DNA from 4 places in the Kitasatospora sp. NPDC057015 genome. Region 2 is predicted to be linked to each of the others. Evidence: riboswitches for the same ligand, from Rfam matches in the RefSeq annotation. Region 2 holds a riboswitch; each other region holds the start of a gene.
What was found. A riboswitch is a leader RNA that binds a small molecule or an ion and turns the genes downstream of it on or off. The one in region 2 is predicted to bind cobalamin.
Positions count from the first base shown of each region.

Region 1: it holds a riboswitch for cobalamin, as region 2 does, so the genes downstream of both, ACFTWP_RS30575 (cobalamin biosynthesis protein) here and ACFTWP_RS16170 (ribonucleoside-diphosphate reductase subunit alpha) in region 2, are expected to answer to the same signal.
Region 3: it holds a riboswitch for cobalamin, as region 2 does, so the genes downstream of both, ACFTWP_RS19210 (HoxN/HupN/NixA family nickel/cobalt transporter) here and ACFTWP_RS16170 (ribonucleoside-diphosphate reductase subunit alpha) in region 2, are expected to answer to the same signal.
Region 4: it holds a riboswitch for cobalamin, as region 2 does, so the genes downstream of both, cobN (cobaltochelatase subunit CobN) here and ACFTWP_RS16170 (ribonucleoside-diphosphate reductase subunit alpha) in region 2, are expected to answer to the same signal.

Region 1 is NZ_JBHUSG010000041.1:85,795-93,296, forward strand. Features, by position in the region: gene ACFTWP_RS30560 (hypothetical protein) at 1-891, opposite strand, end outside; gene ACFTWP_RS30565 (alpha/beta hydrolase family protein) at 1,448-2,563, opposite strand; gene ACFTWP_RS30570 (helix-turn-helix domain-containing protein) at 2,842-3,522, opposite strand; cobalamin riboswitch at 3,871-4,005, shown strand; gene ACFTWP_RS30575 (cobalamin biosynthesis protein) at 4,134-5,117, shown strand; gene ACFTWP_RS30580 (cobyric acid synthase) at 5,114-6,637, shown strand; gene ACFTWP_RS30585 (putative cobaltochelatase) at 6,851-7,502, shown strand, end outside.
Region 2 is NZ_JBHUSG010000014.1:26,433-33,934, forward strand. Features, by position in the region: gene ACFTWP_RS16165 (glycosyltransferase family 39 protein) at 1-1,771, shown strand, start outside; cobalamin riboswitch at 1,813-1,974, shown strand; gene ACFTWP_RS16170 (ribonucleoside-diphosphate reductase subunit alpha) at 2,135-4,576, shown strand; gene ACFTWP_RS16175 (ribonucleotide-diphosphate reductase subunit beta) at 4,624-5,619, shown strand; gene ACFTWP_RS16180 (acyltransferase family protein) at 5,878-7,179, shown strand; gene def (peptide deformylase) at 7,294-7,502, opposite strand, start outside.
Region 3 is NZ_JBHUSG010000018.1:112,702-120,203, forward strand. Features, by position in the region: gene aroQ (type II 3-dehydroquinate dehydratase) at 1-300, shown strand, start outside; gene ACFTWP_RS19195 (AAA family ATPase) at 388-1,377, shown strand; gene ACFTWP_RS19200 (Fpg/Nei family DNA glycosylase) at 1,481-2,290, shown strand; gene ACFTWP_RS19205 (ArsR/SmtB family transcription factor) at 2,315-2,710, opposite strand; cobalamin riboswitch at 2,794-3,011, shown strand; gene ACFTWP_RS19210 (HoxN/HupN/NixA family nickel/cobalt transporter) at 3,039-4,154, shown strand; gene ACFTWP_RS19215 (EamA family transporter) at 4,186-5,040, opposite strand; gene ACFTWP_RS19220 (helix-turn-helix domain-containing protein) at 5,158-5,742, shown strand; gene rpmG (50S ribosomal protein L33) at 5,903-6,067, opposite strand; gene ACFTWP_RS19230 (M24 family metallopeptidase) at 6,305-7,411, shown strand; gene efp (elongation factor P) at 7,499-7,502, shown strand, end outside.
Region 4 is NZ_JBHUSG010000022.1:84,438-91,939, reverse strand. Features, by position in the region: gene cobN (cobaltochelatase subunit CobN) at 1-3,393, opposite strand, end outside; cobalamin riboswitch at 3,584-3,709, opposite strand; gene cobG (precorrin-3B synthase) at 3,799-5,079, shown strand; gene ACFTWP_RS21575 (precorrin-8X methylmutase) at 5,076-5,702, shown strand; gene ACFTWP_RS21570 (precorrin-2 C(20)-methyltransferase) at 5,699-7,219, shown strand; gene ACFTWP_RS21565 (LLM class flavin-dependent oxidoreductase) at 7,480-7,502, opposite strand, start outside.

The sequences.
Region 1 (7,502 bases), on a different contig from region 2:
CGCCTCGAAGGCGAGGCCGCGCACCAGCGCGTCGTCGCCCTGCGCGGCGTCCAGCAGTTCGGCGACGGCGCGGTCCACCGGCCGGGCCGCGACCCAGGCGCGGTACTCCGCGCGGGCCGGGCCCGGGGAGTAGTCGGCGCAGGCGTTGAGGAGTTCCAGGGCGCTCTGCTCGATGTGGCCGGCGGCCGTCTGCGCGACCGTGCAGATCTCCTCCAGCTTGGCGCGCACCGCCCAGTGGCCGAGGCGGGAGAGCTCGGCGGCCTCGTCCCGGCGGATCACGGCGCCGACGGCGGCCAGGCCGTCCAGCATCCAGTCCAGGACGGCGGCGACGTCGGAGGGCGCGGCCGGGGTGTCGACCTGCGGCTCCCGGCAGGTGCCGCGGACCGCCGAGACGGCGGAGGCCGCGTGCGGGACGGGCGAGAGCGGGAGCAGCCCGGTGCCGGCACCCATCCGGCGCTCGTCCAGGCCGCGGCGCAGCAGCTCCATCAGCTCGCCGTCGGAGACGGGGCCGTCCACCAGGTGCAGGAAGGAGAGCAGCTGCGGTGCCTGGTCGACGGCCTGGCCGGCGAGGACCGCGAAGACGCCGCGCAGGGCGGCCGGCGGTACGGGGGCGAGCAGGGTCCAGGCGTCGAAGAGGGCGGACCAGCCGCGGACCACGGCCTCGTCGTCGTGCTCCCAGGCGTGCAGGCGCCAGCCGGGGGCGGCGCCGCCGTCGCGGGGTTCGACGAGCCCGACCAGCAGGGCCTGTCCCCAGGCCTTGGCGGCGGCGCCGACGGTCATGGCCAGCGCTCGGCCGGCCGCCCTGGCGTCCTCGGGGAGGAGCTCGCCGCGCTTGTCGACCTGCTCCAGCTCGCCGGCCCAGCGGGCGATCCGGACGGCGTCGACGAGCATCCGCCGGGCCAGCGGGGCCAGCTCGGCGGGTGCGGGAAAGCCTTCGGGTACGGGGACGCGCCCGCGACCGGGCGCCGGTGCGGGGCCACGGCGGCGGGGTGCGCCGGGAGTGCCCGGGCGCGCACCGTCGGGACGGTGGGCCGTACCGGGCAGACGGGTCACCGTCGCGCCGGTACCGATCGTCGGCGGGAGCGGGGCATCACGGTCGCGCGGGTTCCGAGACGTCACGCCGTGCAGTCTTCCCCGTGTACGGGCGTTCTGTCACATCGAGTTCGGCGAGTCTGTGGGGAGCCGGGGCGGGGAGGGCCGCAAGATCGGGCAACAGGCCCCAAACCGGGCCTGCGCAGGACATAAATGACGTGATCACGTCACCAAATAGGTGGTATGCCCACCTCTCGGGAGCCCCCGCAGGCCGCCCTCGGCCCGGTCCGAGGGGCATCCGCCGGCCTCGGGGGGCCCGGGAGCGCCGGGTGGCCCGGGCGCCGCCGCCCCCATCCGGCTCGGAGATCGGACCGCCCGGGGCCGCCCCGCTCGGATCGCCCCCGGGCCGCCCCGCTCAGAGCAGCGGGGTGAGGAAGCGCCGGAGGTTCTCCTCGTACCCGGCCGGATCGGCGTTCCACAGCGCCACGTGGTCGGCCCCCGGCACCGGCCGCAACGTGACCAGGTCCTCACGGCGCTGCGCCAGCCGGGCGGACGCCCGCCAGGGGGCGACGGTGTCGTCCGGGCTGTGCATCAGCAGCGTGGGCACCCGAAGGTCGGCGCCCTCGGCGAGCCGGGCGAAACCCGCCAGGTCGACGCCGGACCGCCCCTGCGCGGCCAGCGCGCCGAGCCCGGCCAGCGGGGAGCTGACCCCCGCGCGGGTCGCCTCGCGGCGCACCGTCTCGGACCAGTCCAGTACCGGCGAGTCGAGGATCAGACCGCTCACCGCGTGCGCCCAGGCGGACCGGGCAGCCGTCTGCAGCGCCATCGTGGCGCCCAGGGACCAGCCGTACAGGACGACCTTGCCCGCGCCGCTGTCCAGGGCCAGCCGGACGGCCGCCTCGACGTCGCGCCACTCGGTCTCGCCGAAGTGGCCGAGCCCGTCGGGCGAGGCCGGCGCGCCTTCGTCACCCCGGTACGTCACGGACAGGACGGGCAGGCGCAGCCGGTGCAGGACGGGGACGACCGGCAGGGTCTGCTGGCGGTCCGCACCCGGGCCGTGCACCAGCAGCACCCAGGTCCCGCGCATGCCGTCCAGGTACCAGGCCGGGAGCGGGCCGGACTCGCCGACCGCCCCGGTCTCCAGGAAGGGCAGGCCCAGCGCGGTGGTGGGGTCGCCGAGGTACACCCGGGGCGTCAGCCGCACGGTGGTGCCGACCTCCAGGGTGCCGCTGTCGGCGCGCTCCAGCACGCGGGTGACGCCCTGCTGGTCGACCCGCAGGACCTCGCCGACCACCGCGTGGCCGTCCACGCCCCACTCGACGGCGTAGCGGCCCGCACGGGCCGTCTCCGGAGTCCGGGTGAGGGTGAGGCGCCCGGCCGCCAGGCCGACCACGCGCACGGGCAGGGCGCCCGTCCCCCGGCCCGCACGGGGGTGCACCGACCGCTCCGAGACCCTGCGCCCGAGGGCCAGCACGGCGACGCCCGTACCGGCCACGGCGGCCGCCACGACTGCTGCGGTTCCCCATCGCATATCTCGCTCCCCGCTCTGCTGCTCCGCCGCGGACGGCCACCGCGCCGCGCGGCACGGTGGTGCGGTGCGCCGCGCGGTGGGCCGCGGCGCACCGTTGCATGACCGACACCAGTCCACGCGCCGACCGGGCGGGCGGCCACCGGTACGGGGCCGTCCGGGGCACGGGAGCGGGAGACCGGCCGGGGAGAGGGGCCCGGGAGAGGACGGCCGCGCGGGGGCAGAGGGAGGAGAGAGAAGGGAGAGGAAGGAGAGGAAGGAGGGGTGGGAAACGGACGGGGTCAGACCGGGATGTCGGTGGGCTGGCGCGACATCAGCTCCCAGAACCGCTCGCCGATCGGCCGGGTCTGCTGCGCCGGCTCCGGCTGGGCCGGGGCGGAGGAGCCCCAGCCGCCGGAGCCCCAGTGCGCCGTCACCTGGTACTCGTTCTGCAGGTCCGTCAGCACGGCGGCGAGGAGCTCCCGGGGCACCGGGACCATCCGCCCGACCGCCTTCACCTGCGCCTGCCAGCGCCCGTCGATGCAGCGCCGCAGGCGCTGGTCGAGCTCCTCCTCACGGCCGAGGACGGCCACCACGTCCCGCAGGGTCATCCCGAGCACCTGGGCCAGCTGGTAGGTCTGGTCCTCGTCACCGGTCCACCGGCCCGCGTCCTCGGCGAGGTCGTAGGCGCGCGGCGACAGGCCGATCCGGCGGGCCGCCTCCTCCCGGCCGAGCTCGCGGGCCACCCGGAAGTCGCGCAGGCAGGCGGGGCGGGCGCCCATCAGCTGGGCGGGCGGGCACCACAGGGCGCGGGCCAGTGCGACGAACTCCTCCTCGGAGGGCCGGATCTCCCCGGTCTCCCAGCCGATGACGTGGGCCGGCAGCAACCGGACCCCGTGCGCGGCCATGCCCTCCGCCACCTGCTGGGGAGTCAGGCCCAGCCCGGCGCGGTGCGCCCTGGCCGCCATGGGCGAGAAGGGCACCGGCGTGACTGAGGGCTTTCTGGGTCGCATGAGGAACGACCGTACGGGCCGGCCCGGGCCCACCCCAGTCGCCGAACGCACGAAGCGCAGCTCAGGGCCCCCTCGCGCGACTGGTGGATCGCACAGATCCTGACGGTTCGACGGGCGCGCTACTCGGAGGTAGTGACGGTTTCCTCCAAGACTCCTCCGCTACGCGGGTAGCGCGGCCCTGGCCTGCGCGCTCGTGCACCGGCGGACCCGCCGCGCGCGCCGCGCACGGGGACGGCGCGTGTGACCAAACCCTCGGTGGCCTTGGTTGACTCCCGGTTCCGCCGCGTGATGGGATCCTTCAGCCAAACGGAGGCATGCAGAGGAAGCCGGTGCGAGTCCGGCGCGGTCCCGCCACTGTCACCGGGGAGCACGCTCGAACGAATGGTCACGGCGGTCCGTCAGAAGCCCGCGGGAAGGCCCGAGGGTGTGTCCGACCCGGAAGCCAGGAGACTCTCGCCCCCGGTACGTCGATCCAGGGCGCGGACCCTGAGTGAGGACACGCACGCCATGCAGGCTGCCCGGGCCACCCACCGGCCACCGTCGAACCGAGCCCGCCGCCGCCCCGCCGCGTCGCCCCTGCCGTGCGCGGGCTGACCCGCGGCGCAGCCTTCGCCCTCGGCGCCGCCGCCGGCTACCTCGCCGACACCCGCTTCGCCGACCCCCGCCGCGGCCACCCGGTGGCCGCCTTCGGCAGCGCCGCCGGGCGCCTCGAAGGGCTGCTCTGGCGCGACCGGCGCGCGGCCGGCGCCGCGTACACCGCGCTCTGCGTGGGCACCGTCGCGGCCGGCGCCGTGCTGGCCGACCGCACCCTCGGACGCTCCCCGGCCGGCCGGGCCGCGCTGGCCGCCGCCGCGACCTGGACGGTGCTCGGCGGCACCTCGCTCACCCGGGAGGCCCGCACCATCGGTCGCTCGCTCTCGGCGGGCGACCTCACCGCCGCCCGTGAGCGGCTCCCCCACCTGTGCGGGCGCGATCCCAGCGGGCTGGACGGGCAGCAGATCGCCCGGGCGGTGGTGGAGTCGGTCGCCGAGAACACCGCCGACGCCGTGGTGAACGCCCTGGTCTGGGGTTCGCTGGCGGGCACCCCGGGCCTGCTGGCCTTCCGGGCCGTCAACACCCTCGACGCCATGGTCGGGCACCGCTCGCCGCGCTACGCCCGGTTCGGCTGGGCCTCGGCCCGGCTGGACGACGTGGCCGGCTGGCCCGGCGCCCGGCTCACCGCGCTGCTGGCGGTCTGCGCCGCACCGCAGCCGGCCACCGCCTGGCGGGTCTGGCACCGCGACGGCTCGGCCCACCCCAGCCCGAACGCCGGGCAGGCGGAGGCGGCCTTCGCCGGAGCGCTGGGCGTGCGGCTCGGCGGCACCCTGACCTACGGCGAGCGGGTCGAGCACCGGCCGGTGCTGGGCGCCGAACTGCCGCCCGTGTCGGCGGCGGACATCGAACGGGCCTGCCGGCTCTCCCGCCGGGTCGGGCTGCTCGCGCTCGGCGTCACCGCCGTCGGGCACGCCCTCCTGCACCGTGCGGGCCGGGGCCTCACACATCGACGGAAGGGTGGCCGCTCGTGAGCGGGGCACTGCTGGTCGCCGGAACGACCTCGGACGCCGGCAAGAGCGTGGTCACCTCCGGCATCTGCCGCTGGCTGGCCCGACAGGGCGTCAAGGTCGCGCCGTTCAAGGCGCAGAACATGTCGCTGAACTCCTTCGTCACCGCCGACGGCGCCGAGATCGGCCGCGCGCAGGCGATGCAGGCGCAGGCCGCCCGGGTCGAGCCGGAGGCGGCGATGAACCCGGTGCTGCTCAAGCCGGGAGCGGACGGCCGCAGCCAGGTCGTCCTGCTCGGGCGGGCCGTCGCGGAGGTCGGCGCGCTGGACTACCGCGAGCGCAAGCCCGTCCTGCTGGAGCGCTCCCTGGAGTGCCTGGCCGATCTGCGGCGCCGCTACGACGTGGTGGTCTGCGAGGGGGCGGGGTCGCCCGCCGAGATCAACCTGCGGGACCGCGACATCGCCAACATGGGCCTGGCCACCGCCGCCGCACTGCCCGTGGTGGTGGTGGGCGACATCGACCGGGGCGGGGTCTTCGCCGCCATGTACGGCACGCTGGCGCTGCTCTCGGCCGAGGACCAGCGGCACGTGGCCGGCTGGTTCGTGAACAAGTTCCGCGGCGACGCCCGGCTGCTGGAGCCCGGCCTGGAGATGCTGCACCGGCTGACCGGCCGTCCGGTGCTGGGCACCCTGCCGATGCTCAAGGGCCTGTGGCTGGACGCCGAGGACTCGCTGGACCTCTCCACCGTGGTCGACCGCGAGGACGCGCGCGGCCCGCTCGGGGCGGACGTGCTGCGGGTCGCCGTGGTGCGCTTCCCCCGGCTGTCCAACTTCACCGACGTGGACGCGCTGGCGCAGGAGCCGGGGGTGCTGGTCCGCTGGGCCACCCGGCCCGAGGAGCTGGCCGACGCCGACCTGGTGATCCTGCCCGGCACCCGGGCCACCGTCGCGGACCTGGCCTGGCTGCGCGAGCGCGGGCTGGAGCCGGCGCTGCGGGCGCGGGCCGCCGCCGGGCTGCCCGTGCTGGGCGTCTGCGGCGGCTACCAGATGCTGGCGAGCGAGATCGTGGACGAGGTGGAGTCGAAGGCCGGCGCCGTCGACGGGCTGGGGCTGCTGCCCGCGCGGGTGCGGTTCGGCGCCGAGAAGGTGCTCGCCCGGCCGACCGGCGAGGCCTTCGGGCAGCCGGTCGAGGGCTACGAGATCCACCACGGCGTGGTCGCCGTGGAGGGCGGCGAGCCGTTCGTCTCGGACGGCGCCGGGCGGGCCCTGGACGGCTGCCGGGTCGGCGCGGTGTGGGGCACCACCTGGCACGGCGTGCTGGAGAACGACGGGTTCCGCCGCGAACTGCTGCGCGAGGCGGCGAAGCTGGCCGGCCGGGCGTTCGTGCCCGCCCCGGACACCTCCTTCGCGGCGGCCCGCGAGTCGCGGCTGGACCGCCTCGGCGACCTGATCGAGGAGCACGCCGACACCGGCGCACTGTGGCGGATGATCGAGGACGGCGTCCCGGCGCAGGGGCTGCCCTTCGTGCCGCCGGGTGCGCCGTGAGGGGCCGGACGGGTACGGATGCCGCAGGACCAGCTAAGACTGACCGGCAATCGGGGGGCGGCGTCGCGGCGCCCGGGCAATCGCCTGGACAGCGTTGTCGTCAGTCGCCGCAGCTCCGCTGCCACTCCATCCTCCGCCTTGCCAGACTCGGCCCGAACCCCGCTCCTTCACCCACCCCCCGATTGCCGGTCAGTCTCAGGAGAGGGACACCCGATGAGTGACGTCCGATACCCGTTCACCGCGATCGTCGGCATGGCCGACCTGCGGCTCGGGCTGCTGCTCAACGCGGTCTCACCCGCCGTCGGCGGTGTGCTGGTCCGCGGCGAGAAGGGCACCGCGAAGTCGACCATGGTCCGCGCGCTGGCCGGCCTGCTGCCGTCGATCGACACGGTCGACGGCTGCCGCTTCGCCTGCGACCCCGTCGACCCGGACCCGCAGTGCCCGGACGGCCCGCACCCGGGCGCCGGCGCCGGCGCCCGGGCCGCCCAGCTGGTCGAGCTGCCGGTCGGCGTCACCGAGGACCGGATCGTCGGCTCGCTCGACCTGGAGCGGGCGCTGTCCGAGGGGGTCCGGGCCTACGAGCCGGGCCTGCTGGCCAGGGCCCACCGCGGGGTGCTCTACATCGACGAGGTCAACCTGCTCCAGGACCACGTGGTCGACCTGCTGCTGGACGCCGCCGCGATGGGCCGCTCGTACGTCGAGCGCGAGGGCGTCTCGGTGCGGCACGCGGCGCGGTTCCTGCTGGTCGGCACGATGAACCCGGAGGAGGGCGAGCTGCGGCCGCAGCTGCTGGACCGCTTCGGCCTCACCGTCGAGATCGCCGCCACCCGGGAGCCGCGCGAGCGCGCCGAGGTGGTCCGCCGCC
Region 2 (7,502 bases):
AGCGGAGGCGTACGGCGAGGCGCAGGCGTACCCGCGCGAGCAGGCCCACCCGCGCGAGGACGAGCACCGCGAGGCGCGGTACGCGGGAGCGGAGGCGTACCCGCAGGAGGCCCGCCCGCACGAGGCGTACCCGCGCGAGGCCCGCCCGCACGAGGACGAGCACCCCGACGAGGAGCACGCCGGAGCCGACCGGCCCGTCGAGCCGGTCCGGTACGCGGGCGAGGGCGACCAGGCCGTGGCGCTGGCGCCGTACCGAATACCGCAGGTCCCGGCCACCGGCTGGGACCACGCCACCAGCCCCCGGCGGCGGTGGATCGGCCGCGGGCTGCTGTTCGGCGTGCTGGCCGTCCAGGCGGCGCTCTCGCTGCGCCTGCTGGGTGCCGCGCACCCCGACGAGGCGGTCGCCATGATCGTCGGCCGCCAGCAGCTGGACCACCTGCTCAACGGCGCCGCGGTGACCACCGACCTGGTCGGCCAGATCCCCGGATCGCCGTGGCTCTACCCGCCGCTGGCCGGGGCCGCCGCCAACGCCAGCGGCATCTTCGGCGCCCGGCTGCTCAGCCTGGTCTTCGCCCTGGTGGCGACCGCCCTGCTCTACTCGATCACCAACCGGCTCTTCAACGAGCGCGCGGCCATCTGCGGGGCCGGGGCGTACGCGGTGCTGCAGTCGACCGTGGTGGTCGGCTTCTACGCCGCCCCGGACGCGCTCGCCGTCCTGCTGGTCGCCGGCGCGACCTGGATCGTCGTACGGACCAGCCGCGCACCCGTCGCCCTCGTCCTGCTGGCGGCGCCGGTCGCGGCCCTCGCGGTCGCGGTGGAGTACGCCTCGGTGTTCGCGCTGCCCACCGTGGTCGCCCTGGCCCTGATCACGGCCTGGCCGTACCGGGGCCGCGGCCCCGCCGTGCTGCGGGCGGCCCTGCTGGCCGTGGGCACGGTCGCCGTGCTGCTGCCCTTCGGCCTCCTGTCCGACGTCGTCTCGTGGACGCCCGCGCGCGGCCAGGGCACCCAGGGGATCGGCTCGATCCTCACCGCCGCCGCGCAGTGGGGCGGTCTGTTCACGGTGCTCGCCGTGGCCGGCGGGGTGGCGTACGTCCGCCGCGAGCGGATGAACGAGTCGCCGGAGACCGATGCCGTCACCGCCTCGCGGCTCCGCCGGATCGCGCTGACCGTGGCCCTGTGCGGGACGGCGCTGCTGATCCCGGCCCTGCACGCCTACCTGCAGACCTCCGCGGTGATGTTCCGGCACATCGGCTTCGGGATGCTCTTCGCGGCCCCGCTGGCCGGCGTGGGCATCACCCGGCTGGTCGGCGCGCACTTCCGCAACCCCCAGCTGGGCATCCTGGTGTGGGTGGTGCTGCTGGCCCTGGGCCTGGAACAGGCCGCGCTGCGGTTCCAGAACGGGCCGGACTCCGGCCGGCTGCTCAGCGTCCTGCGGGTGCACGCCGATCCGAAGGGCCGCTACCTCACCGAGGTCGACGGGCTGCCGGAGTACTACCTGGGCGCCGTCACCAGGGCCGACCAGTGGGTCTCGGCCCGCAAGGGCACCGACTACGTGGATCCGGCCGGGGTCGCGCACCACGGGGACGAGGGCACCGTCGCCGCGATCCGGGACGGCTGGTTCAGTCTGGTCGTCCTCGACAGCACCGCGCCGGTGGCCACGGACCGGGCCGTCGCGGCCGCCCTGGGCAGCAGCGGGCGCTACCGGCTGATCGCCCAGTTCACCTCGCCGACGGGTGATTCCGATACGTACAAGGTGTTCCTGAGGCTCTGAGCGGGGTGGTGGCGGGTGTGCGCGTACGACACGCCCGCTACTACATATGGTGCCGCGATAGTCAGCCGCCACTAGATGTATGCTCACTCCTGCTGTCGAACGCAGGGGAACCCGGTGGAAGTCCGGGACTGCCCCGCAGCGGTGAGCGGGCTGCCCGAGCGGCCCCGCGAGTCCGATGACCTGCCGACGGCGTGCCACAGGGCTTCCCCGCAGTCGCCGTGCAGCACAGCAGTTTCGTCCGGGCCTCGCGGGTGGGCCGGGGGGTGGTTCGCGCGCGCCGTGAGGTGTTCCGCGCTGCGCTCCCCTGCGCCCATACGGCCCGGCAGCCCCCTCGCCGACCGCCGCCGCCAGGAGAGAAGCGCCTTGACCATCGCTGCCTCAGTCGCCCTGCCCGCCCAGGGTTCCAGCCCCGCCGTCCCGTCCGACCCGACGGTGTCCGACCCCGGTGGAGCGCTCCTGCGCCTCCTGACCGACCGCAGTGCCGACCTGCCCCAGGTCGACCCCGGCCACGTCGCCGCCGCCGCCCTGCGCGGCCGGCACGCCGGCTCCGACTTCGCGGAGCTGCGCGGGCTGGCCGTCGAGGCCGCCGCGTCGATGATCGCCGAGGACCCGCAGTACTCGAAGCTCGCGGCCCGGCTGCTCGCCCTGGAGATCCAGGACGAGGCCGTCGGCCAGGGCGCCGTGTCCTTCTCCGCCTCGATCGTCGTCGGCCATGCCGAGGGCCTGATCGGCGACACCACCGCCGCGTTCGTCGCCAAGCACGCGGACGAGCTGGACGCCCTGATCGACCAGCGGGGCGACGACCGCTTCGAGTACTTCGGCCTGCGCACCGTGCAGTCCCGCTACCTGCTGCGCCACCCGATCACCCGCAAGGTGATCGAGACCCCGCAGCACTTCCTGCTCCGCGTCGCCAGCGGCCTGGCGGTCGGCGACGACGGGCAGTCGGTGCGCGAGGTCTCGGAGCTGTACGCGCTGATGAGCGCGCTGTCCTACCTGCCGTCCTCGCCGACGCTCTTCAACTCCGGCACCAAGCACCCGCAGATGTCCAGCTGCTACCTGCTGGACTCGCCGCTGGACAACCTGGACTCGATCTACTCGCGCTACGCGCAGATCGCCCGGCTCTCCAAGCACGCCGGCGGCATCGGCCTGTCCTACAGCCGGATCCGGTCGCGCGGCTCGCTGATCCGCGGCACCAACGGCAAGTCCAACGGCATCGTGCCGTTCCTGCGCACCCTCGACTCCTCGGTGGCGGCCGTCAACCAGGGCGGCCGGCGCAAGGGCGCGGCCTGCGTCTACCTGGAGACCTGGCACGCGGACATCGAGGAGTTCCTGGAGCTCCGCGACAACACCGGCGAGGAGGCGCGGCGCACCCACAACCTGAACCTCGCCCACTGGATCCCGGACGAGTTCATGCGCCGCGTCAACGCGGGCACCGACTGGTCGCTGTTCTCCCCCGCCGACGTGCCCGAGCTGGTCGACCTGTGGGGTGCCGACTTCGACGCGGCGTACCTGAAGGCCGAGGCCGAGGGCAAGGCCCAGCGCACCATCCCCGCGCAGACGCTGTACGCCCGGATGATGCGGACCCTGGCGCAGACCGGCAACGGCTGGATGACCTTCAAGGACGCCTCCAACCGCGCCGCCAACCAGACCGCCGTCCCCGGCCGGACCGTCCACTCCTCGAACCTCTGCACGGAGATCCTGGAGGTCACGGACGACTCCGAGACCGCCGTCTGCAACCTCGGCTCGGTCAACCTGGGCGCCCACGTGGCCCCCGGCGCCTCCCCCGCCGATCTCGTGGGCGCGATGGACTGGGACCGGCTGGACTCGACCGTCCGCACCGCCGTCACCTTCCTCGACCGCGTGGTGGACATCAACTTCTACCCGACCCCCGAGGCCGGCGCCTCCAACTCCCGCTGGCGCCCGGTGGGCCTCGGCGTGATGGGCCTGCAGGACGTCTTCTTCCAGCTCCGGCTGGACTTCGACTCCGCCGAGGCCAAGCGGCTCTCCACGCTGATCGCCGAGCGGATCATGCTGGTCGCCTACGAGCGCTCCAGCGAGCTGGCCGAGCAGCTGGGCCGGCACGAGGCGTACGCGGAGACCCGCGCCGCCCGCGGCCAGCTGCACATCGACCACTTCGAGACGGCCCCGCACTGGGCGGAGCGCTGGGACGCGCTGCGCGCCCGGATCGCCACCACCGGCCTGCGCAACTCGCTGCTGCTGGCGATCGCGCCGACCGCGACCATCGCGTCGATCGCCGGCGTGTACGAGTGCATCGAGCCGCAGGTCTCCAACCTCTTCAAGCGCGAGACCCTCTCCGGCGAGTTCCTCCAGGTCAACCCGTACCTGGTCCGCGAGCTCAAGGAACTGGGCGTCTGGGACGCGCAGACCCGGGACGCGCTGCGCGAGGCCAACGGCTCGGTGCAGGAGCTCAACTGGCTGCCGGCCGAGGTCCGCTCGCTGTACCGGACGGCGTGGGAGCTCCCGCAGCGCGCGCTGATCGACCTGGCCGCCGCCCGGCAGCCGTACATCGACCAGAGCCAGTCGCTGAACCTCTTCATGGCCGCGCCCACCATCGGCAAGCTCAGCTCGATGTACGCGTACGCCTGGAAGGTCGGCCTGAAGACCACGTACTACCTGCGTTCGCGCCCGGCCACCCGGATCGCCCAGGCCGCCACCGGCACCGCCCGCGCGGCCGCCCCGGTGCCGGTCGCGGTCACCGCGCCGACGTCCACCCTCACCCCGGAGGAGGAGGCGGCGCTCGCCTGCTCCCTGGAGAACCCCGAGTCCTGCGAGGCCTGCCAGTGAGTTCCCCCACGCCCGAGACCGGCGTCGACGCGCCCGGCCGCGAGAAGATGCTGCTCGACCCGGGCTTCGAGCTGACGCTCCGCCCGATGCGCTACCCGTCGTTCTACGACCGCTACCGCGACGCGATCAAGAACACCTGGACCGTCGAGGAGGTGGACCTGCACTCCGACGTCGCCGACCTCGCCAAGCTCAGCGAGGGCGAGCGGCACATGATCGGCCGGCTGGTCGCCTTCTTCGCGACCGGTGACTCGATCGTCGCCAACAACGTGGTGCTGAGCCTCTACAAGCACATCAACTCGCCCGAGGCCCGGCTCTACCTGTCCCGGCAGCTGTTCGAGGAGGCCGTGCACGTCCAGTTCTACCTGACGCTGCTCGACACCTACCTGCCCGACCCGGACGACCGCGCGGCCGCCTTCGACGCGGTGGAGAACATCCCCTCCATCCACCAGAAGGCGCAGTTCTGCTTCAAGTACATGAACGCCGTCGACCACCTGGACTCGCTCCAGACCAAGGACGACCGGCGCGCGTTCCTGCTGAACCTGATCTGCTTCGCGGCCTGCGTCGAGGGCCTGTTCTTCTACGGCGCCTTCGCGTACGTGTACTGGTTCCGCAGCCGCGGCCTGCTGCACGGCCTGGCCACCGGCACCAACTGGGTGTTCCGGGACGAGTCCATGCACATGGACTTCGCGTTCTCCGTGGTGGACACCGTCCGCCAGGAGGAGCCGGACCTCTTCGACGACGAGATGGCCAAGCAGGTCACCGAGATGCTGGAGGAGGCCGTGGAGGCCGAGCTCCAGTTCGCCCGCGACCTCTGCGGCGAGGGCCTGCCCGGCATGAACACCGAGTCGATGCGGGAGTACCTGCAGGCCGTCGCCGACCAGCGGCTGGCGCGGCTCGGCATGCCGATCCGCTACGGCTCCAGCAACCCCTTCGGGTTCATGGAGCTGCAGAACGTCCAGGAGCTGACCAACTTCTTCGAGCGCCGGGTCTCCGCCTACCAGGTCGCCGTGGAGGGCACGGTCGCGTTCGACGACGACTTCTAGGAGTCGGCCGACGGCCGACGCCCTTCGACCGGGCGCGGGCCCGTCCGTCGAGGACGGCGGGCCGGCGCCCGGTGAGCGCCCCGGACGGCGGAAGGCCGTCCGGGGCGCTCGTCCCGAACGGGCCCGGAGCGGGCCGGCGGGAGCCGGCGCGGGCCCGGGAGGGCCGCTACCACCGTTCGGGGTTCGCCCGGACGTTCGAGGGTGTGATGATTGCGCTAATCTCCTCGAATGTCCCTCACAACCCCGGCCCCTGCCCCAGTGACAGCGGGCAGCGAGGCCGCGCCGGCCGCGCCGGCCGCCGGCGGCTCCGCGAAGCCGAGGCTCGGCTGGCTCGACGCACTGCGCGGATTCGCCGCCCTGGCCATCGTGGTGCAGCACTTCGTGCAGCTCGTCATGCCCGAGGTGTTCACCCGCACCGCCGAAAAACTCGACCTCGGCTCCTACGGCGTCTTCCTGTTCTTCCTGGTCAGCGGCTACATCGTGCCCGCGTCCCTGGAGCGCAAGGGCAGCGTGCGGGGGTTCTGGGTCAGCCGGCTGTTCCGGATCTACCCGCTCTGCGTGATCGTGGTCGGCGGCGGGGTGGTCGCCTGGAAGCTGGGCGCGTACACCGACGCCCTGCTGCCGGTCAGCTGGTTCTCGCAGGAGCACCCGGCGATCGCCGCGCTGGGCAACGCCACCATGCTGCACGACTTCCTCGGCGTGGGCGGCACGCTCTTCGTGATGTGGACCCTCTCCTACGAGATGATCTTCTACCTGCTGGTCGCCTCGCTGTTCGTCCTCGGCGCGCACCGGCGCAGCGCGGAGATCTCCACCGCCTTCGCCGTCGTCGCGGTGGCGGCGGTCGGCGCCTTCCCGTTCATCACGCTCTCCCACCAGGTCGCCGACATCCGCCGGGCGGTCGTGGTGGCCGCCGTGGTGATGGCCGTGGGCATCTTCGCCATGATGAGCCGCCTCAAGGCCCTCGCGGTGGCCGGCGCCGTGCTGACCGGCGCGCTGGCGCTCGGCCTGCTCTCGGCCAACGGGCGGATGCCCGGCTGGTTCAGCATGACCATCCTGGCGACCATGTTCGCGGGCACCGCGATCTACCGCGCCGAGCAGGGCCAGATCAGCCGGATCAAGTGCGCCGTCGCGGCCGCGGTCACGATGGCCGCGATCCTCTACGTCGGCGGCCGCTACGGCGAGACCGGCGCGCGGACGCCGCACTTCCAGTGGCAGTGGCTGACCACCATGGTCGCCGCCTGGGCGACCTTCGCGCTCGCGATGTCCCTGCGCCGGTTCCGGATGCCCCGGGTGCTGACCTGGCTCGGCTCCGTCAGCTACTCCGTCTACCTGGTGCACGCGGTGCTGCTCTGCGTGCTGCTCAAGGTGATCAGCCCCACCGCGGTCACCTCGCTCTCGCTCGGCACCCGGGCCGTGCTGGGGATCGGCTTCTGCGCCGTCGTCCTCGGCGCCAGCCAGGTCACCTTCCGCCTGGTCGAGAAGCCGGCCCAGCGGATCGGCCACCGGGTGACCAAGGCGGTCGAACGGATCGGGGCGAAGCGGGCCGGGTCCGACGCCTAGGGGCCGACCGGCGGGACCGGGCGAGGACGTCCGGGGACCCGGTCCGCGGCCCGTCCCGGTGAACGGCGCGGGGGCCGGTACGAATCCGTACCGGCCCCCGCGGCGTACCCGCCGTCAGTCGTTGGGAACCGTCGCGTACTTGGGCGTGCCCTCGGCCATCTGCTTCAGCGCGTCCTTGCGGTCGCGCTTGGAGAGCCGGTCGATGTACAGCTGGCCGTACAGGTGGTCGGTCTCGTGCTGCAGGCAGCGGGCGAAGAAGCCGGTGCCCTCGACCCGGATCGCGTTGCCGTCCTTGTCCTGGCCGGTCACCGCCGCGAAGTCGG
Region 3 (7,502 bases), on a different contig from region 2:
GTCAAGGAGACCAACTCCGAGCAGCAGATGATCGAGTGGCTGCACTGGGCCGCCGACGAGCGGACCCCGGTGGTGATCAACCCCGGGGCGTTCACCCACTACTCGTACGCGATCCGCGACGCCGCCGCCCAGCGGACGGCGCCGCTCATCGAGGTGCACATCTCCAACCCGTACGCGCGCGAGGAGTTCCGGCACACCTCGGTGATCGCCGCGGTGGCCTCCGGGACCATCGCGGGCTTCGGCCTCGGCTCGTACGAACTGGCCCTGCGCGCCCTCGCGGAGCAGCTCACCACACGCTGAAGCAAGATCAACGGCCCGGTGGCGGACTGTGCCCGCCGCCGGGCCGGCGTGTAGTGTCCCCGTCGAAGACGGTGTCGGGAGGTGACCGTGACGCAGTACCCAGGGGGAGGACAGCTGCCTCCACGGCCGGTGACCCCGCCGGCGACACCCACCGCACCGGCCCCGCAGACCGGGCCCGTACCGGCGGCCGGACCGCTCGGCGCACCGCAGCCCGCAGCCGGCCCGCAGTCCGTCGCTGCCGTCGGCCCCGGCCCGCAGCCCGCACCGGCGCCAGCTCCGCTCGTGCCCCCGGCCGCCGCACCCGCGCGCGGCGCCGGGCCGCTCTTCGCGGCGCCGACCGCGGCCGGCCCGCCCGGCGGCCACCCCGCACCCCGGCACCCCTACGGTGACCCGGCGCTGCGTGCACGGAGCGCCCCCGGCCCGGCCGGCCCACCGGCGCCGGCCGGCGCCACGGGGCACTTCCTGCTGCCGTCCGGGGCACCGGTCCAGCTGCCCGCGCATCCGCAGCCGCACGCTCCCACCGGCCCGATCGCCGTCCTGCTGATCGGCCCGGCCGGCGCCGGCAAGACCACCGTCGCGCGGCACTGGGCCGAACGCCGCCCCTCCCCGACCGCGCACATCAGCCTGGACGACGTCCGGGAGTGGGTGCAGTCCGGCTTCGCCAACCCGCAGTCCGGCTGGAACAACGCCTCCGAGGCCCAGTACCGGCTGGCCCGCCGCACCTGCGGCTTCGCCTGCCGCAACTACCTCGCCAACGGCATCTCCTGCATCATCGACGACGCGGTGTTCCCGGACCGCCCGGCGATCGGTCTCGGCGGCTGGAAGCGCCACATCGGCCCCGGCATGATCCCGGTGGTGCTGCTCCCCGGGCTGGACTCCGTCCTCGCCCGCAACGCCCGCCGCAGCGGCAATCGGCGCCTCAGCGACGAGGAGGTCGCCCGGATCCACGGCCGGATGGCCGGCTGGTACAACTCCGGGCTGCCGATCATCGACAACTCCCAACTGGACGTCGGCGCCACCGCCGCCGCCCTGGACCAGGTCATCCTGGCCCGCCTGCTCGGGCGCCCCGTACGCTGACCAGGGCCTTCCCGCCGCCGCCCGCCGATCGCCGCCACACCGGGCTGTCAGTGCCGGCTGGGATGATGGACCCGTCCTGCTGATCCACCGGGGGAGCCGTTCCGTGCCCGAAGGCCACATCATCCACCGCCTGGCCGCCCAGAACTTCCAGGCCTTCGGCGACCGCCCCGTCCGGGTCTCCAGCCCGCAGGGGCGCTTCGCCGACGGCGCCGAGCTGATCGACGGCCAGGCACTCGTCTCGGCCGAGGCCACCGGCAAGCACCTCTTCCTCGGGTTCGAGGAGGGCGCCTGGCTGCACGTCCACCTCGGCCTGTACGGCGGCTTCACCTTCGGCGAGGGCCCGGCCCCGCGGGCGGTCGGCCTGGTGCGGCTGCGGCTGGAGAACGACGACGCGTACGCCGACCTGCGCGGCCCCACCACCTGCGAGCTGCTCACCCCGGGCGAGAAGGCGGCCGTCGCCGCCCGGCTGGGGCCGGACCCGCTGCGCGCGGACGCCGACCCGGTGCTGGCCTGGCGGCGGATCTCCGCCAGCCGGACGACGGTCGCGGCCCTGCTGATGGACCAGAAGGTGCTGGCGGGCGTCGGCAACGTCTACCGCGCCGAGGTGCTCTTCCGGCTCGGCATCAGCCCGCACCGGGCCGGCCGCGACCTGACGCGTGCGCAGTGGGACGCCATCTGGGCCGACCTGGTCACCCTGATGCAGGAGGGGGTGGACGCGGGCCGGATCGACACCGTCCGCCCCGAGCACACCCCCGAGGCGATGAACCGCCCGCCGCGGGTCGACGACCACGGCGGCGAGGTCTACGTCTACCGCCGTGCGGCGATGCCCTGCCTGGTCTGCGGCACGGCCGTCCGCACCGAGGAGCACGCGGCCCGCAACCTCTTCTGGTGCCCGAGCTGCCAGCGGGTCTGACCGGCCGTCACCCGGCGCGGGCGGTCACGCGGGGGCGGTCACCTCGTGCGGCTGCGGCTCGGCATGGTCGTCCGCCGCGCAGTGGGCCAGCAGCGGGCCGAGGTCCTCGTCGACGATCCGGTAGCGCACCACCCGGCCGTCCCTGTCGCCGGCCACCACGGCGGCGGTGCGCAGCAGCCGCAGCGCCTGGGAGACGGCCGGGTCGCGCATGCCGGTGGCGACCGCGAGGTCGCTGACGGCGAGCGGGCCGGCCCGGTGCAGGGCGAGCAGCAGGGCGAGGCGTCCCGGGTCGGCGAGCAGGGCGAAGCGTTCGGCCCGGGCGCGCACCCGGGCGGGGTCGCCGATCGCCGCGATGGCCTCGCAGACCCGGTGGCCGTCGATGGTCCGGTGGTCCGCGCGCTCGGCCGGTACGAGATGCATGCGGGCCATTCTCGCAGCCCACGGGGTGTGATCCTGAACACCTGCGCAGGTGCGCAGCCTTGCATGGACGACCTGACGCCCCGTACGGTGTGGCCCGCCGTGGTGTTCGGGAAGACCGGTGACGGACCTTCAGAGGTCCCAGACCGGAGCGGCCCTCGCCACTGTGATCGGGAAGCATCCGCGCCATGTCCCGCCCCCTGACCGGGGCGGGTGGTCACTGGACGTCCAGGCGTCCGGGAAGGCCGGCGCGGGAGCGTTCGACCCGTCAGCCAGGAGACCGGCCACGGCATCTCACGAAGTGATCCACGAGGTGCTGGAGCGTGACCGCATGACCCTGCCCGAAATCGGTGCCGCCCCGGCCGCGCCGCCCACCGCCCCCGCCCTGCCGGCCTTCCGCTGGCGGCGCGAGGACACCGTCCGCACGGCCGGGCTGATGGCGGTGATCCTGGCGATGCACGTGGCGGCGTTCGGGACGCTCTTCTTCCTGGTGGCACCGCACGAGTACGCGGTCGGCACCCAGGTCTTCGGGGTCGGCCTGGGCATCACCGCGTACACGCTGGGGATGCGCCACGCCTTCGACGCGGACCACATCGCCGTGATCGACAACACCACCCGCAAGCTGATGGCGGACGGCCGGCGGCCGGTGTCGGTGGGCTTCTGGTTCGCCCTGGGCCACTCCTCCATGGTCGTCCTGATGGCGGCGCTGGTGGCGGGCGGCGCGCAGCTGGCGAACACCCTGATGGACGAGGACTCGACGGCCCACCAGTGGCTCGGCGTGCTGGGCACCAGTGCCTCGGGGGCCTTCCTGTACCTGATCGGCGCGCTGAACCTGGCGGCGCTGTTCGGCATCCTGCGGGTCTTCCGGGCGATGCGGGCCGGTCGGTTCGACGAGGCGGAGCTGGAGGGGCACCTGAACTCCCGCGGCCTGTTCAACCGGGTGCTGAACCGGGCCACCCGTTCGATCACCCGGCCCGGGCAGATGTTCCCGGTCGGGATGGTGCTCGGGCTCGGCTTCGACACGGCGACCGAGGTGACCCTGATGGTGATGGCGGGCAGCGGCGCGGCCGCCGGGCTGCCCTGGTACGCGATCGTCTGCCTGCCGCTGCTGTTCGCGGCGGGGATGAGCCTGTTCGACACGCTGGACGGGACCTTCATGAACTTCGCCTACCAGTGGGCCTTCTCCAACCCGGTGCGCAAGGTGTACTACAACCTGACCATCACCGGGCTGTCGATCGCGGTCGCCTTCATCATCGGCACGATCGAGCTGGTCAGCGTGCTGCACGAGAAGCTGGACCTGACCGATCCGGTCAGCGGCTGGATCGCCGGCCTCTCGCTCGACAACGTGGGCTATGTGATCGTCGGGCTCTTCGTGGTGGTCTGGGCGGCGGCCGTCGCCTACTGGCGGCTGGGCAGGGTGGAGCAGCGCTGGGCCGCCGCGCCGTGAGCGGGTTTGCCCGGCCGGGCGGACCGGTGGTTCAGGCGGCGGCGAGCAGCAGGGTCCCGGCCACCGCCAGGCCCGCACCGAGCACCTGTATCCGGCGCAGCCGCTCGTCGAGCACACCGCGTGCCATCAGCGCGGTGACGACGGGGTAGAGCGAGGCCAGCACGGCCGCCGCGGCCGCCGACCCGCTGTGCGAGGCCGTCGCGTAGGCGCCGTTCGCCGCCACGTCGGCCAGGCCCACGGCGGTGAGGGCGGGCAGCCGCCCCCGCAGCTCCCGGCCGAGACCGGTGCCGGTGCCGGTCCGCCGCAGGGTCAGGGCCAGGGCGGCGCCGCCGACCGCGATGTTGCACAGCCGCTGGACGCAGAGGGTCAGGAGCAGGCCGCCGCCGGCGGAGGCCTGCGCGACCAGGGCCATCACGGCGCCGAAGCCGAACGCGGCGCCCAGGGTGAGCAGCAGGACCCGGGGCCCGGCCGCCGGCCCGCCCCGCTGCGGGCCGGCGGCCAGCACGACCCCGGCCAGCGCGACCGCGATCCCGGCGGCCTGCCCGAGGCCGGGCCGCTCGCCCAGTGCGAGTCCGACCCCGACCGGGACGGCCACCCCGACGGTGGCCAGCGGTGACACCACCCCCATCGGCCCCATTGCCAGCGCCCGGTAGAAGGCCAGCATGGCGAACGGCCCGATCACCCCGGCGGCGACGGCGTACCAGAGCATCGGCGTGGCGTCGCCGATCCCGCCGGTGGCGAGGACGGCCGCCACCAGGACGACGGCGGCGGTCAGCTGTGAGGCGACCACCACCGCGAGGGCGGGAAGTCTCCTGGTCAGGGCGCCGCCGCCGAAGTCGGCCAGGCCCCAGAGCAGGCTGGCGGTGAGGGCGAGCAGGGCGCTCACCGCGGTCTGGCCGCGGGGGTGGTGGGGGACAGCACGATGGCCTCCGCAGTACATTCGACCGGACGCCTGTCCGGATCGCAGCGTAGTACAGCAGAATGAACCAGCCGAATCAATTTATTGGACTATCTCGTGCCGGATCCCGATCTCGTCTCCCAGGCGCTCGCCCGGAACCTCAAGCGGCTGCGCGCCGAACGCGGCCACACCCTCGACGCGCTGGCCGCCCGGGCCGGCGTCAGTCGCGGGATGATCGTGCAGATCGAGCAGGTCAGGACCAATCCCAGCGTCGCCACGGTGGTGCGGCTGGCCGACGCGCTCGGGGTCTCGGTCGCCCGGCTGCTGGACTACGACGAGAGCGCCGCGGTGCGGATCGTCACGCCCGACCAGGCCGTCCCGCTCTGGACCGGCCCGCAGGGCGGCAGCGGCACGCTGCTGAGCGGCGTGGAGGCCCCGGGGCCGCTCGAACTCTGGGCCTGGCACCTCGAACCCGGCGAGGGCTACGGCTCCGAGGCGCACCCCGCGGGGACGGTCGAGATCGTCCGGGTGGAGACCGGTGAGCTGACCCTCTCCCACGGTGACCGCGACCACCGGGTGCCGGCGGGCAGCACCGCCTCCTTCGACGCCTCCCAGCCGCACGGCTACCGCAACGAGGGCGACGCGCCCGTGCGGCTGACCATGGTCGTCTCGGTGCCGCCCCCGCGCTGAGCGGGCCCCCGCCCGCCCCTGCGTCCACCGGCTGCGCCTGCCGCCGATCGCCCGGGTTGCTCCCGGCCGGCCGGGGCTCGCCCCGAACGCGAACGGCGGGCGGCGCCACCCGTGCGGTGGCGTCGCCCGCCGTTCATCCCGGACCGGTCCGGGCCCGGCGTCAGCGCTCCTCGCGGAACGCCACGTGGCGGTGCGCCACCGGGTCGTACTTGCGCAGGGTCATCCGGTCGGGGTCGTTGCGGCGGTTCTTGCGGGTCACGTACGTGAAGCCGGTGCCGGCCGTGGAGCGGAGTCGGACGACGGGGCGCAGCTCGCTGCGGGCCATGGTCTCCCCTTCCGTGGAGCGGTGGCGGGCGGGTCCGGTCGACCCACCCGGGAAACGGTTGTCGTTTTCATCCGCTCCCAACACGGCCGGCGCCGCGTCCATTCCCGTCCGGCCCTAGCCCCCGACCCGCGCCCCGGCCCGCCCTCGCCGCGCGCCGGGGCACCCGCGAGCACCGCCGGTGCCGCCGTCCGGGCCGCTCACCGGGCGAACCGCCGCCGCTCTCCGTACGCTCGACCCATGTCTGATGCGTACGCGGGTCGGCGGGAGCGTCTGAGGGAGAACTGCAGCGCGACGGGAGCGGATGCGGCGCTGATCACCAGACCGGCGAACGTCCGCTACCTCACCGGGTGCGGGCCGTGCGGTGCCACCCTGCTGCTCACCCGGGAGCGCGCCCTGCTGGCGCTGCCGGACGACCTGCCACCGGACGACACCGGCGAGCACCTGCTCGGCGAGGACCTCACCCAGCTGCCGGTGACGGCCGGTACCGACACCGCGCTCGCCGCCGCCGAGGCGGCCGTCCGGCTGCGGGTGGGCGACCTCGCGGTCGAGGAGCACGACCTGACCGTCACCCGGCACCGCGCGGTCGCCGGCCTGGCCCGGGGAGTCCGCCTGGCGGACCTGGACCGGGCGGTCGAGCGGATGCGGGTGATCAAGGACGAGCACGAGATCGCCGATCTGCGGATCGCGGCGGAGATCGCCGACCAGGCCCTGAGCGAGCTGCTCGAATCGATCCTGGTGGGCCGGACCGAACGGCACCTGGCGATGGAGCTGGAGCGCCGCATGATCGACCACGGCGCGGACCGGGCGGCCTTCCCGGTGTCGGTCGGCACCGGCAGCCACTCGGGGCAGCAGAACCACCAGCCCACCGACCGGCGGGTGGAGGAGGGCGACTTCCTGACCGTCGTGCTCGGTGCCCAGTACCGCGGCTACGGCGTGTCCACCGCCCGGACCTTCGTCATCGGGGCCTCCCCGGCGCCCTGGCAGGTGGAGCTGCACCGGCTGGTCTTCCGCGCCCAGCGGGCCGGTCGCGAGGCGCTCGGGCCGGGCGTCGAAAGCTGCGTACCCGACCTGGCGGCGCGCGAGATCCTGCAGGCGGCCGGCCACACCGAGGCCTCCCCGCACCCGCTCGGCCACGGCATCGGGCTGGAGATCCGGGAGGCGCCGCGACTCGGTCCCGCAGACATGGGTAAACTGGACAGTCGCGTGCCGGTCACCGTCGGTCCGGGGGTCCATCTCCCGGGCAAGGGCGGGGTCCGGATCGAGGACACGCTCGTGGTGCGCCCCCTCGAAGAGGGCGGGCCCGAGCTGCTCACCATCACCACCAAGGAGCTCCTCGCCCTGTAGTCCCGTTGCCGCGGCGTGTCGCCGCGGCGGGGGCCAGGACGCGTCCCCTTGGTTCCTTGACAGCTATATCCAGGAGTAAGTGCGCCCGTGG
Region 4 (7,502 bases), on a different contig from region 2:
CTCGAACGCGCCCTTGTAGCCGTGCCGGCGCATCGCCTCGATCCAGCGCGGGTTGACCACCCGGGCGCGGAAGACCCGGGCCGCCTCCTCGGTGAGGGTGCGGGTCCGGACGGTCTCCGGGCGGGTCGAGTCGCCGATGTACGCGGTCGGGGCCCTGCCGGTGAGCGCCCGGACGGTGGCCACCATGCCGCCGTGGTACTGGAAGTAGTCGTCCGAGTCGGCGATGTCGTGCTCACGGGTGTCGGTGTTCTTCGCCGCCACCGTGATCCGCTTGTACGCCGTCTCCATCTCCTCGCGGGCCGGGCGGCCACCGAGGTCGCGGCCGTAGGCGTAGCCGCCCCAGACCGTGTAGACCTCGGCCAGGTCGGCGTCGGTGCGCCAGTCCCGGCTGTCGATCAGCTGGAGCAGGCCGGCGCCGTAGGTGCCCGGGCGGGAGCCGAACACCCGGACGGTGGCCTTGCGCTCGTCGCCGTGCACGGCCAGGTCGGCCTGCACGTGGGCGCGGACGAAGTTCTCCTCGTCCGTCTCCTCCTGGCGGGCGGCCAGTCGCACCGCGTCGTCCAGCAGGTTGACCACGTGCGGGAACGCGTCGCGGAAGAAGCCGGAGATGCGCAGCGTCACGTCGATCCGCGGGCGGCCGAGCTCGGCCGGGCTGATCGCCTCCAGGCCGTTCACCCGGCGCGACGCGTCGTCCCAGACCGGGCGGACGCCGAGCAGCGCGAAGGCCTCGGCGATGTCGTCGCCGGCGGTGCGCATCGCGCTGGTGCCCCAGAGCGAGAGGCCCACCGACGACGGGTAGGCGCCGTCGTTGTCGGCCCGGTAGCGCTCCACCAGCGAGTCGGCCAGCGCCTGGCCGGTCTCCCAGGCGAGCCGGCTGGGCACCGCCTTCGGGTCCACCGAGTAGAAGTTGCGGCCGGTGGGCAGCACGTTGACCAGTCCGCGCAGCGGCGAGCCGGACGGGCCGGCCTTGACGAAGCCGCCGCCGAGCGCGTGCAGCACGGCGTCCAACTCGTCGGTGGTGGCGGCGAGCCGCGGCACCAGCTGGCGGGCGCCGAAGTCCAGCACCTCGGCCACGGCCGGCGGCAGACCGGCCGCGACCTTCTCGACCGCCTCCGGAGCCCAGTCCTCGGCCTCCATCGCCTCGACCAGCTCGCGGGCCTTCGCCTCGGCGGCGTCGGCCGCGCCGAGCGTGGGCGCGGACTCGTCCAGGCCGAGCGCCTCGCGCAGGCCGGGCAGCGCGGCCACGCCGCCCCAGATCTGCCGGGCCCGCAGGATGGCGAGCACGATGTTGACCCGGTCGACGCCGACCGGGGCCTGGCCCAGCACGTGCAGGCCGTCCCGGATCTGGGCGTCCTTCACCTCGCAGAGCCAGCCGTCCACGTGCAGCAGGAAGTCGTCGAAGCCGTCGTCCTCCGGCCGCTCGGCGAGCCCGAGGTCGTGGTCGAGGCGGGCGGCCTGGATCAGCGTCCAGATCTGGGCCCGGACGGCCGGCAGCTTCGCCGGGTCCATCGCGGCGATGTTGGCGTGCTCGTCGAGCAGCTGCTCCAGCCGCGCGATGTCGCCGTAGCTCTCGGCCCGGGCCATCGGCGGCACCAGGTGGTCGACCAGGGTGGCGTGCGCCCGGCGCTTGGCCTGGGTGCCCTCGCCCGGGTCGTTCACCAGGAAGGGGTAGACCAGCGGCAGGTCGCCGAGCGCCGCGTCCGGTCCGCACTCCGCGGACAGCGCGGCGGTCTTGCCGGGCAGCCACTCCAGGTTGCCGTGCTTGCCGAGGTGGACGACCGCGTCGGCGCCGAAGCCGCCGTCCTCCTGGGCGGCCGCGATCCAGCGGTAGGCGGCCAGGTAGTGGTGCGAGGGCGGCAGGTCGGGGTCGTGGTAGATCGCCACCGGGTTCTCGCCGAAGCCGCGCGGCGGCTGGATCAGCACCAGCAGGTTCCCGGCCCGCAGGGCGGCGAGCACGATGTCGCCGTCCGGGTTGACGCTGCGGTCCACGTACAGCTCGCCGGGCGCCGGCCCCCAGTGCCGCTCGACCTCCTCGCGCAGGCCCGCGGGCAGCTCGGCGTACCAGCGGCGGTAGTCGGCGGCCGGGATCCGCACCGGGTTGCGGGCGAGCTGGTCCTCGGTCAGCCAGTCCTGGTCGTAGCCGCCGGCCGCGATCAGGGCGTGGATCAGCGCGTCGCCCTCGTGGGTGTCGTTCAGCGCAGATCGCCCGCCCGCCTCCGGGCCGTCGGGCCGGGGCGCCAGGCCCGGCAGCGCGTCCGGCCCGTCCAGCGGCCCGAGGTCCATGCCCTCCGCACGCAGCCGGGTCAGCAGGCGCACCGCGCTGGCCGGGGTGTCCAGGCCGACGGCGTTGCCCACCCGGGCGTGCTTGGTCGGGTACGCGGAGAGCACCAGGGCGAGCCGCCGCTCGGCGGCCGGGATGTACCGCAGCCGGGCGTGCCGTACCGCGATGCCGGCGACCCGGGCGGCCCGCTCGGGGTCGGCCGCGTAGACGGTCAGGCCGTCCTCGTCCAGCTCCTTGAAGGAGAACGGGACGGTGATCAGGCGGCCGTCGAACTCGGGGACGGCGACCTGGGTGGCGGTGTCCAGCGGGGAGAGGCCGTCGTCGCTGGCCTCCCAGGCGGCGCGCGACCAGGTCAGGCAGAGCGCCTGGAGGATCGGGCGGTCGAGGGCGGCCAGCGCGCCCGCGTCCCAGGCCTCCTCGTCGCCGCCGGCGGAGGCGTCGGCGGGGCGGGTGCCGCCGGCCGCGAGGACGGTGGTGATGATCGCGTCGGCCTGCGCCAGCTCGGCCAGCAGCTCGGGCTCGGCGCCGCGCAGCGAGGAGCAGTACAGCGGGCGCGGGCGGGCGCCCTTGTCCTCGATCGCCCGGCAGAGCGTCTCGACGAAGGCGGTGTTGCCGCTCATGTGGTGGGCGCGGTAGTAGAGCACCGCGATCACCGGGCCGTCGGCGTTCTCCGCCGTCGCGGTGCGCTCCAGCGGGCCCCACTCGGGCGCGGAGGCGGGGGCGGCGAAGCCGTGGCCGGTCAGCAGCACGGTGTCGGAGAGGAAGGCGCCGAGCTCGGCGAGGTTCGCCGGGCCGCCGTGCGCGAGGTAGGCGTGCGCCTCGGCGGCGATGCCGGCGGGAACGGTGGACAGCTCCATCAGCTGGGCGTCGGGGGCCTGCTCGCCGGTCAGCACGATCACCGGGCGGGGGCCGGCCAGCAGCGCGTCCAGGCCCTCCTGCCAGGCCCGGCGCCCGCCGAGCAGCCGGACGACCACCAGGTCGGTGCCCTCCACCAGCGCCGGGAGGTCCTCGGCGGTGAGGCGGGCCGGGTTGCCGAGGCGGTACCCGACCGGGCCCTCGCTCGCCCGGGCACTCAGCAGGTCGGTGTCGGAGGTCGACAGAAGCAGGATCATGCGAAGGCCCTCCCGGCCTCGATGGCGGGCAGGGGCATGAGCGTGGGCGTCAGCGCGGGCGTGCGCCCGGACGACGGCACGGGCGGGGGCACGGCGTCCGGCGCGGGCGTGAGCCCGGGCGCAGGCATGCGGCAGCGCATAGGTCGAGCCTTCCTCGGGGTCCGCGCCCCGTGGGGGACCCCCGGCCGGAGCGCGGGGGAATCGGGACGGCAGGAGTTCCTGGCTCCCACGGCCGATGAACCGTGGTCACAGTGGCGGGACCGCACCGGGTTTGCACCGGTTTCCTCCCCTTTGCGCCGTCTCTGGCGTGAGCGGACCCCGAAGGATCCGCCCGCGAGCATAGTAGGCGCTGAGGGTGATCCACGGGACAGAGTCCCCGGCCGGATCCTGGGTATGCTCGCCGCCATGTCACCCACACCCGACCCCGTCGCCCCGGGCCCCGGCGTGCCCGACCGGGCACGCGAGGACGCGTGCCCGGGGGCCCTTCGTCTACATACGGCCGACGACGGCGCGCTCGCCCGAGTCAGGCTGCCCGGCGGCCTGCTGACGAGCCGTCAGGTGCTCGCGCTGGCCGCCGCCGCCGAGGAGCTCGGGGACGGGCACCTGGAGACCACCTCGCGGGGGAACGTCCAACTGCGGGGCCTGCCCGAGGGCTGCGGGGCCGAGCTCGGCGGCCGGCTGCGCGCCGCCGGCCTGCTGCCCTCCGACCGGCACGAGCGGATACGCAACATCGTGGCCTCACCGCTCGCCGGGATCGACGGCAACGGGCATGCGGACGTGACCACTTGGGCCCGCGAGCTGGACGCCGCACTGTGCGCCGCCGAGTGGTCCACCGCCCTCTCCGGCCGGTTCCTGTTCGCCCTCGACGACGGCCGGGGCGACGTCGCCGGCCTCGACGCCGATGTGACATTGATCGCAACCCCCGCCGACCGGGCACTCCTGCGCCTCGGGCGTGCCACCACCGCCCTGCGCGTACCGGCGGTGCGCGCCGTCGCCGAGGCACTGCGCGCGGCTCAGGACTTCCTCACCCTGCTGCGGGAGACCGGCGCCCAGGCCTGGCGGATCCGCGAGGCCGACCCGGACGGCGCCCGGCTCACCCCGCCCGGCTCGCCCGCCGTCGCCCTGCCCGTCCTGTCCGGCGCGCTGCCGCAGGCGGGCCCGGTGGCCGGCCCGGACGGCCGCCACGGGCTCTCGGCGGGCCTGCCCTTCGGCCGCGCCGGCGTCGCGCAGTGGCGGCTGCTGGCGGAGGCCGCCGCCGACGGCGCAGGCGAACTGCGGGTGACCCCCTGGCGCGGTGCCGTCGTCCCGGGCCTCACCCCGGAGCTGGCGCGGACGTGGACCGGCCGGCTGACGGCCGCCGGCCTCGGCCTCGACCCGCACTCCCCGTGGGAACTCGCCATGGCCTGCACCGGGACCCCCGGCTGCGCCAAGTCCCTGGCGGACGTCCGCGGCGACGCGGCCCGCGCGCTGGCCGGCGCCGACCCGGCCGCCGGGCGGCTGCTGCCCGTGCACTGGTCGGGCTGCGAGCGGCGGTGCGGGCACCCGGCCGGCACGTGGGTGGACGCCCTCGCCACACCGGACGGGTACCGGGTGGCCGTCCGCCGCCCCGACGCCGCACCCACCTACCAAGCAACGACAACGCAACAGATGGCCGACGCAGTGGCCCGGGCCCGGAGGACCAAGTGATCGAGTACGAGAAGGACGGGGCGGCGATCTACCGCGAGTCCTTTGCCACCATCCGGGCCGAGGCCGACCTGGCGGGCCTGCCCGCCGACGTCTCGCAGGTCGCGGTGCGCATGATCCACGCCTGCGGCATGACCGACCTGGTCGAGGACCTGCTCTGGTCGCCCGGCGTGGTGGCCGACGCCCGCCGGGCGCTGCGCGCCGGCGCACCGATCCTCTGCGACGTGTCGATGGTCGCCAGCGGGGTGACCCGCAAGCGGCTGCCGGCCGACAACGAGGTGATCTGCACCCTCTCCGACCCGTCGGTGCCCGAGCTGGCGAGGAAGATGGGCAACACCCGCAGCGCCGCCGCCATGGAGCTGTGGCTGCCGCGGCTGGACGGCGCGGTGGTCGCCGTCGGCAACGCGCCGACCTCGCTCTTCCGGCTGCTGGAGCTGATCGAGGCGGGGGCGCCCCGCCCGGCCGCCGTGATCGGCGTGCCGGTCGGCTTCATCGGCGCCGCCGAGTCCAAGCAGGCCCTGGCCGAGCACCCCTCCCGGCTGGAGCACCTGGTGGTCCGCGGCCGGCGCGGCGGCAGTGCGATGGCCGCCGCCGCCGTCAACGCGATTGCGAGTGAGGAAGAATGACGGACGATCAGTCGACCACGGGTGGTCCCGGCCGGCTCTACGGCGTCGGGCTGGGGCCCGGCGACCCCTCGCTGGTCACCGTCCGCGCCGCCGAACTCATCGGCAAGGCCGACGTGGTGGCGTACCACAGCGCCCGGCACGGCCGCTCGATCGCCCGCTCCATCGCCGAGCAGTACCTGACGGAAGGTCAGATCGAGGAGAAGCTGGTCTACCCGCTGACCGTGGAGACCACCGACCACCCCGGCGGCTACCGCGGCGCGATCGACGAGTTCTACGAGGAGGCCGCCGCCCGGCTGGCCGCCCACCTGGACGCCGGCCGCGACGTGGTGGTGCTCGCCGAGGGCGACCCGCTCTTCTACGGCTCCTACCAGCACATGCACAAGCGCCTGGCGCACCGCTACCCGACCGAGGTGGTGCCCGGCGTGACCTCGGTCAGTGCCGCCGCCGCCCGGCTCGGACGCCCGCTGGTGGAGGCCGAGGAGGTGCTGACCATCCTGCCCGGCACCCTGCCGGAGGAGGAGCTGGCGGCCCGGCTGGCGTCCACCGACTCGGCCGTGATCATGAAGCTCGGCCGGACCTTCCCCACCGTGCGCCGCGCGCTGGAACGGGCCGGCCGGCTGGACGACGCCCAGTACGTCGAGCGCGCCACCATGGCCGCCGAGCGGACGGCCCCGCTCGCCGAGGTCGACCCGGACACCGTCCCGTACTTCTCGGTGGCCGTGCTGCCGAGCCGGATCGACCGGCCCGTCCCCGCGCCCGTGCCCGGCGAGGGGGAGGTGGTGGTGGTCGGCACCGGCCCCGCCGGGCCGCTCTGGCTCACCCCGGAGGCCCGCGGCGCCCTCGCCGCCGCCACCGACCTGGTCGGCTACACCACCTACCTGGACCGCGTGCCGGTCCGGGCCGGCCAGCAGCGGCACGGCTCCGACAACAAGGTGGAGGCCGAGCGGGCCGAGTTCGCCCTCGACCTGGCCCGGCGCGGCCACAAGGTGGCCGTGGTCTCCTCCGGCGACCCCGGCGTCTTCGCGATGGCCACCGCCGTCCTGGAGGCCGCCGGCGCCGACCCGTACCGCTCGGTGCCCGTCCGGGTGCTGCCCGGCATGACCGCCGCGCACGCCGCCGCCTCCCGGGTCGGCGCGCCGCTCGGGCACGACTACGCGGTGGTCTCGCTCTCCGACCGGCTCAAGCCCTGGGCGGCCATCGCCCGCCGGCTGCGGGCCGCCGCCGAGGCGGACCTGGTGCTGGCGCTCTACAACCCCGGCTCGAAGAGCCGCACCACGCAGGTCGGCCTGGCCCGCGACCTGCTGCTCGAACACCGCGACCCGCAGACCCCGGTGGTCATGGCCCGGGACGTGGGCGGCCCCACCGAGCGGGTGCGCGTCGTCCGGCTGGCCGACCTGGACCCGGCCGAGGTCGACATGCGGACCCTGCTGCTGATCGGCTCCTCGCAGACCCGGATCGTCGAACGCGACAACGGCACCGAGGTCGTCTGGACCCCGCGCCGCTACCCGGAGGACTGACCGCGACGGCGCGCACCGGCCCCCCGCGTCGCCCCCGGGGGCCGGGGCGCGCCGCGTGCAGGCGAGCGATCAGAGCGTGCAGCCGCCGGTGGTACCGCCGGCGGGCGGCTGGGGCACCGTCCGGTCGGAGGGCGGGGCCGTACCGCGCTCCGTCCACGCCACCAGATCAGCAGCCCCCCTGCCCGGCCGCCCGGCGCCCGCCCGACGGGCCTCTCGACGCGCCGGGCGGGGCCCATGTCACCGCGGGTGCGGGCCGGCCGTCACCGCGGGTCCGGACCGTCGA